DNA from 3 places in the Luteimonas sp. A482 genome. Region 3 is predicted to be linked to each of the others. Evidence: riboswitches for the same ligand, from Rfam matches in the RefSeq annotation. Region 3 holds a riboswitch; each other region holds the start of a gene.
The links. A riboswitch is a leader RNA that binds a small molecule or an ion and turns the genes downstream of it on or off. The one in region 3 is predicted to bind cobalamin.

Region 1 (2,255 bases), on a different contig from region 3:
ATCGGCCAGCACGCGCAGCTCCTCGAGCTTCTGCCGCGCGAATGCAAGCCACCTGTGGAGGTCGGCAGGCAGCGAACGTTCCAGCGTCACGTCGAGCGGGCTGTGCAGCAGCGAGCAGGACGGGGCGACCTGCAGTCGTTCGCCGCCGCGCCGGTCGTGGGCGCGCCGCGCCAGCGCCAGTGCCTGGTCCAGGTCCGTGCGCCAGACGTTGCGCCCGTCCACGAGGCCCAGCGACAGCACGCGGTCGGCTGGCCAGGCGTCCAGTACCGCGTCAAGCTGCTCCGGTGCGCGGACCAGGTCGACGTGCAGGCCCTCGACGGGCAGCGAGCACGCCGTCACCAGGTTGTCGCCCAGCGCGCCGAAGCACGTCGCCAGCAGCAGCCGCGGCCGCGACACCCGTGCCAGCGTGGCATAAGTGTGGCGATAGGCGGCCTGCTCCGATGCGTCCTGGTCGAGCGCCAGGCAGGGCTCGTCGATCTGCACCCATTCGGCGCCGGCCTCGCGCAGCTTTCCGAGCAGGTCGGCATATGCGACAACCAGGTCGGGCAGCAGCTCCAGCCGGTCGCCGCCATCGACAGATTTGGACAGCAGCAGGAAGCTCACCGGGCCGAGCAGGACAGGGCGCGCCTTCGCTCCGGCCGCCTTCGCTTCCAGGAACTCTGCAATGGGCTTGTCGCCACGCAGGCGGAAGGTCTGCCCGGCCTCGAGTTCGGGCACCAGGTAGTGGTAGTTGGTGTCGAACCACTTGGTCATTTCCAGCGCCGGCAGGTCCAAGTCTTCCGTCTGCAGGCCCCGCGCCATCGCGAAGTAGGCCTGGAGCGGGTCGGCGTCGGCCAGCGCGCGGTAGCGGGCGGGAATCGCGTCGAACAGGAACGCGGTGTCCAGCACGTGGTCGTAGAGCGAAAAATCGTTGCAGGGCACGGTGTCCGCGCCTGCGGCATGCTGCAGCTGCCAGTGGCGAAGGCGCAGCGCCTGCGCCTGGTCCTGCAATTCCGCGGCGGACGTATCGCCCCGCCAGAATGCCTCGACCGCGCGCTTGAGCTCGCGCCTGGCGCCGATGCGGGGAAATCCCAGGTTTGTCACGGTGGTCATGGTGCTTGTCCTCGATTCGGAGTGAACGAAGAACGAAGGAACCGCGCAGGCTCCCCACGACACGGCAGGCGCCCACGCCAGCGACCTTCGCCCCCTCGGGCGAACCGGTACCGTCGGACATGCGCGGACTTCCATGCCAGGTCGGGCATGGGCTTCCCGCGCACCCTTCGGGCGCCAGGTCAGACAGGGATCGCTCCCTGGCCGAGGCAGGTCTTCGGGCTCGTGGACCCGGCCGGCCGAAGCCGTCCACCTACTGCCCGCCGCTTCCCGGTCCGCCAGGACCAGTGCTTGTGGCGAGGGTCGTTTCCACACACCGCTGCGGGGCAGCGCCGGAATGGGGCCCCGAAGGCCCGCACCGGACTTCCCAATTAAATATATCTCTCTATCGCAATAGAGAGATATATACCTTCGGCGGGCGCAACGTTACCCCGCTGCACGTGCCCGGTCAATCATCAGTGGGGCCGCCTGCCTGGAGCGACCGCCGCCGGAAGCTGCGGAACGGCAGCCGGGACCGGAGGCCGCCGGGGGCGTTGGCGCAGCAACCTGATCGGCCAGGCATGGAACGCGTGCGCGACTGCCGTCATCGCGCCAGCAGGCGCTTGGTCCAGTCCAGCAGCACCAGCGGCAGGCGCTCGGGCGTCGACAACAGGGCGTAGTGGCCCGGTCCGAATACCTTGGGCAGGTAGCCCGGGGCCTGCAGGTCCACCGTCAGGCAGAACGGGAAGACGCCCTGCAGCCGCGCTTCGGTGACCGACTGGCGCATGTCCTCGACGCCAAACAGGCCGTCGTAGCGGTCGGCGTCGTTGGGCTTGCCGTCCGACAGCATCAGCAGCAGGCGATGCTCGGCGGGTTGGCGCATCAGCAACGCCGTCGCATGGCGGATGGCGGCGCCGGCGCGGGTGTAGTTTTCCGGTTCAAGACCGGCGATGCGCAGCGCCACTTCCTGCCCGTACGGCTCGTCGAAGTCCTTGAGCATGCGCATGATCACGCCGTGCGGGCCTTCGCCTGAAAACGACATCACGCAGAACGGTTCGCCCAGGCCCTGCAGGGCCATGCACACCAGCAGCAGCGCCTCGCGTTCGACGTCGATGACGCGCCGGCGATCGCCGATGAAACCGTCGGTGGAGCCGCTGGCATCGACCAGCAGGCAGACCGCGATGCTG
Region 2 (2,255 bases), 280 kb from region 3:
CGCAAGCAGCCGCCAGACCCAGCGGATCGACGACGTGCACGCCTTCCCCGGCCACATCGCCTGCGACTCCGCGTCGCGATCGGAGCTGGTGGTGCCGCTGCTGCACGGAGACACGCTGGTTGGCGTGTTCGACATCGACAGTCCGGAGCCGGCCCGTTTCGACGTTGAAGATCAGGAAGGGCTGGAAGCCATCGCCCGCATCTGGGTCGAGTCCCTGTCATGAATGCACCGCTGAAGATGCGCAACATCGGTCCGAAATCCGCCGCCTGGCTGCGCCAGGTGGGCCTGCGCACCGAGCAGGACCTGGTTGGCGCCGGCCCGGTGGACGCCTTCATGCGCGTGCGCCGCGCCGGCTTCAAGCCCAGCCTCAACCTGCTCTATGCACTCGAAGGCGCGCTGCGCGATTGCCACTGGCAGGAAGTGCCGGAGCAACGCCGCGTGGAGCTGGTGGCCGCAGTCGAGGCCGCGACGGCCGAGCTGCCGCTGCCGCGCGGGCGTCCCGCCGCCGCGCCGGTCACCACCACCCACCATCAGGAAGAAACCCCGTCCGCCTCGTTCGGCTTCCTCGATGAGCCCGACCGCGGCGGCGACCGCGACTGAGCCACCTGCGCGCGTCGCAGCACGCGCCGCCGCACGCACCCTTCCCGTACAATGCCGCCAGCTCCAGGGTGGCCCGCGGATCTTCGTCCAAGGGCTGAAACGGGAAGCCGGTGACGCCGGCGTCGCAACGCGCGACGCGGTCATCCCGGCACTGCCCCCGCAACGGTAAGCGAGTACGGCCGCCGCATCCGCCACTGTGCACACGCATGGGAAGGCGCGGCGACCGGGGCACACCTGCCCCAACCCGCGAGTCCGGAGACCGGCCCTGGAGTCCACTGGTTGCGATGCGGAGGGCGTCGCGGCGTGCCGTGCGCCGTCGTGTGCCCGTCCGCCATCTCTCCGCGCGCAACTCCATGCCATGCAAGGCGCGCGGGGCGCGCGATGGAGCCGATGCGATGTTGAACCGTTGTTCCCTTTCCCTGATCTCCGCGGCGGTGGCCGCGGCCCTGCCCATCGTGGCACTGGCCCAGTCGGCCACCGACCTCGACGAGGTGGTGGTCACCGGCACACGCACCGAGGTGGCCCTGGCCGAAAGCCTGGTGCCCGCCCAGGTGATCGACCGCGCGCAGATCGAGCGCAGCCAGGCGCGCGACCTGATCGGCCTGTTGCGCGGGCGCGCCGGCATCGACGTCGGCAACACCGGCGGCCGCGGCAAGCTCAGCAGCCTGTACCTGCGCGGCGCCGAGTCCGACCACGTGCTGGTGCTGGTCGACGGCATCAAGATGAACTCGGCCACCGCCGGCATGCCCGCGATCCAGGACCTGCCGCTGGCGCAGATCGAGCGCATCGAGATCATCCGCGGCCCGCGCTCGAGCCTGTACGGCTCCGAGGCGATCGGCGGCGTGATCCAGATCTTCACCCGGCGCGCGCAAACGCAGGGTCTGGCGCCAAGCCTCGCCCTCGGAATGGGCAGCCACGGCAGCCGCGAGCTGGGGGGCGGCTTCGACCTGCGCGGCGCGCGCGGCTGGCTCGGCGTGCACGGCGCCTACGATTCCACCGACGGCTTCAACGCCTGCCGCGGCTCGGGCGCGCTGTTCCAGGGTTGCTTCGCCGACGAGCCCGACGACGACGGCTATCGCAACGTCTCGCTGGGCCTGCGCGGTGGAGTGCAGATGGGCGAGGCGTTCGAGCTGGAGGGCAGCTTCCTGCAGGCCGATGGCGACACCGAGTTCGACGGCTCCTGGACCAACCGCTCCGAGGTGCGCCAGCAGGTCAGTGCGCTGCAGCTGCGGCATGCGCCGCAGGGCGGACGACTGGAACTCACTGCGGCCCTGGGGCGCAGCCAGGATCGCTCCGACGATTACCAGGGCGAGGAACTCCGCAGCGCCTTCGTCACCCGCCGCGACAGCGCTTCGCTCCAAGGCGACCTGGAGCTGCGTCCCGGCCATCTGCTGACCGCAGGCATCGACCATCTGGACGACCAGGTCGACAGCTTGGTCCCCTATACCGTCGATGCCCGCGACAACACCGGCGTGTTCCTCGCCTACGACGGTCGCATCGGCAGGCAACGGCTGCAGGCCAGCGTGCGCAACGACGACAACGCGCAGTTCGGCAACCATCTCACCGGCAGCCTCGGCTGGGGCACCGCGCTGGGCAACGGCCTGCGGTTGTCTGCCAATGCCGCGACCGGCTTCAAGGCGCCGACCTTCAACGAC
Region 3 (2,255 bases):
CGCGGTGTCCTGCTGCTGCGTGTCCTGCGGTGCGGCAGCGGCCAGGCCGGCGCTGCTCGCCAGCGCGATGGCGACGGCCAGGCGCAGGCGCCGGCAGCCGTGCGCGACAACGTCGTATCCGAAACGGTTCTGCATGTCTGTCTCCCCATGTGTTCCGGCCAGCCCGGCCCTGCAGGTCGCAGGGGAGGCGCCGACACTTCGAATATGCGCGCGGCAATGGGAACCAGTTGCGTCGCGGGGGCCGGATGCCGTCGCATTCAGGCCAAGCGGGGTGAATGCAGGCACGGCGCGCACACAGACGCGCATCTGTCGGGAGTCGCCAGGCTTCGCGACGTTTCGGATTCGGTGCGCGAAGGGCGCGGCTGGCCGACGTGGAGGCCGACTGCGCATCTCACGCATTCGGTGGAGGGCGCACGGGTGGCCGTGTCGGGGCAGGCGTGGACGTTCGCGCGCGGCGGTCGTCGGTTCCACAGACCACAACATTTTCGGTTGACCGCAAAACCCGACCACACTATCTTGTGCCCTGTCGGTTCTCCGCACCTGGTGCGGGGATGAAAAGGGAAGCCGGTGACGCCAGCCCGCAAGGCTCGGCCAGTCCGGCACTGCCCCGCAGCGGTAATCGGGAACGAACCCGCCACCAGCACTGGAGCCTGCGCTCCGGGAAGCGGCGGGGGAGGTGGACGCCACGGCGTCCGGGCCCGTGAGTCCGAAGACCTGCCGACAGCCGCGCGCATGCACGCCGCGCGGTGCCGGCCGCGGAATCTCCGGGGGGAGATGGCTGGTGGAGCAGTTCGGGCCGCGCCATGCGCAGTCCCGGATTCTGCGACGCCGCCTGTCCACCCTGCCTCCAACGCCACGCTCGCCTGCGAGGGACAGGCCGGCCGTGCGCCACGCATGGAGGACGCATGAGCCAACACCACGACACCCGCGGCGACATCGCGGTCGCAACGCGCGCCGGCGCCACCGGCTCCGACGCGCCCTCGCCGGGCCGTGACCACGACATTGCGGACGCGCGCGACGACATCGTGCCCGCGCCCGGCGCCGATCCGGGCCGCGCCGACACCGCGGCCGTCGCCGTCGCGGCATCCACCTGGATCACCAAGGAAGCCGGCAACCGCCGCATCCCCTTCGACCGCGCCCGCCTGGAGCGCGCCATCGACCGCGTCCACGCCGAGTTCCCGCAGCTGGACATCGCCGACTACAAGCGCAGCGTGCTGGGCTTCGTCGAGCGCAAGGACGCGGTGAACGCCGACGATCTGGTCGACCACCTGATCCGCGAGGCCGAGGCACGCGTCGACGTGGCCGCACCGGAATGGGAGATGTTCGCCGCACGCCTGTACCTGCATCGCCTGTACAAGCGCGCCGGCCGCAACCGCTTCTACGACGTCGAACAGAAGTACGGCTCCTATGTCGGCCTGCAGGAATCGCTGGCCGACCGCAACATCTATTCCAACGACATCCTGCGCGCCTACTCCAAGGAAGAGTTGATCGAGGCCGGCAAGATGATCGATCCCGGGCGCGACAGGCTACTGGCCTACAACGGCCTGTACCTGCTGGCCACGCGCTACCTGGCCACCGATCACGCGCGCAACGTGTACGAACTGCCGCAGGAGCGCTGGCTGACCATCGCGCTGTACCTGATGCAGGACGAGCGGCCGCGCGGGCGGCGCATGCAGCTGGTGGGCGAGGCCTACTGGGCGCTGTCGAACCTGTACATGACCGTGGCCACGCCGACGCTGCAGAACGCGGGCAAGGTGGGCGGGCAGCTGTCGAGCTGCTTCATCGACACGGTGGACGATTCGCTGCAGGGCATCTTCGATTCCAATACCGACATCGCGCGCGTGTCCAAGGGCGGTGGTGGCGTCGGCGCCTACATGGGCTTCGTGCGCTCGTCGGGATCGGCGATCCGCGGCGTGCCCAATTCGTCCGGCGGCGTGGTGCCGTGGATCAAGCAGCTCAACAACACCGCCGTATCGGTGGACCAGCTGGGCCAGCGCAAGGGCGCGGTCGCGGTGTACCTCGACATCTGGCACCGCGATATCGAGGCCTTCCTCGACCTGCGCCTCAACAACGGCGACCAGCGCCTGCGCGCGCACGACGTGTTCACCTCGGTCTGCATCCCCGACCTGTTCATGGAGGCGGTGGAACGCCGCGGCGACTGGTACCTGTTCGACCCGCACGAGGTGAAGCGGCTCAGGGGCTGGTACCTGCAGGACTTCTACGACGAATCGAGGGGCGAGGGCAGCTTCCGGCAG

Region 1: it holds a riboswitch for cobalamin, as region 3 does, so the genes downstream of both, metE (5-methyltetrahydropteroyltriglutamate--homocysteine S-methyltransferase) here and ACW5DW_RS12080 (ribonucleoside-diphosphate reductase subunit alpha) in region 3, are expected to answer to the same signal.
Region 2: it holds a riboswitch for cobalamin, as region 3 does, so the genes downstream of both, ACW5DW_RS10935 (TonB-dependent receptor domain-containing protein) here and ACW5DW_RS12080 (ribonucleoside-diphosphate reductase subunit alpha) in region 3, are expected to answer to the same signal.

What each region holds. Positions count from the first base shown of each region.
Region 1 covers NZ_JBSVRO010000005.1:79,182-81,436, reverse strand. The annotation lists gene metE (5-methyltetrahydropteroyltriglutamate--homocysteine S-methyltransferase) at 1-1,092, opposite strand, end outside; cobalamin riboswitch at 1,281-1,517, opposite strand; gene ACW5DW_RS13995 (nitric oxide reductase activation protein NorD) at 1,673-2,255, opposite strand, start outside.
Region 2 covers NZ_JBSVRO010000003.1:29,967-32,221, forward strand. The annotation lists gene ACW5DW_RS10925 (GAF domain-containing protein) at 1-223, shown strand, start outside; gene ACW5DW_RS10930 (TfoX/Sxy family protein) at 220-600, shown strand; cobalamin riboswitch at 650-882, shown strand; gene ACW5DW_RS10935 (TonB-dependent receptor domain-containing protein) at 996-2,255, shown strand, end outside.
Region 3 covers NZ_JBSVRO010000003.1:307,200-309,454, forward strand. The annotation lists gene ACW5DW_RS12075 (TonB-dependent receptor) at 1-135, opposite strand, end outside; cobalamin riboswitch at 511-737, shown strand; gene ACW5DW_RS12080 (ribonucleoside-diphosphate reductase subunit alpha) at 906-2,255, shown strand, end outside.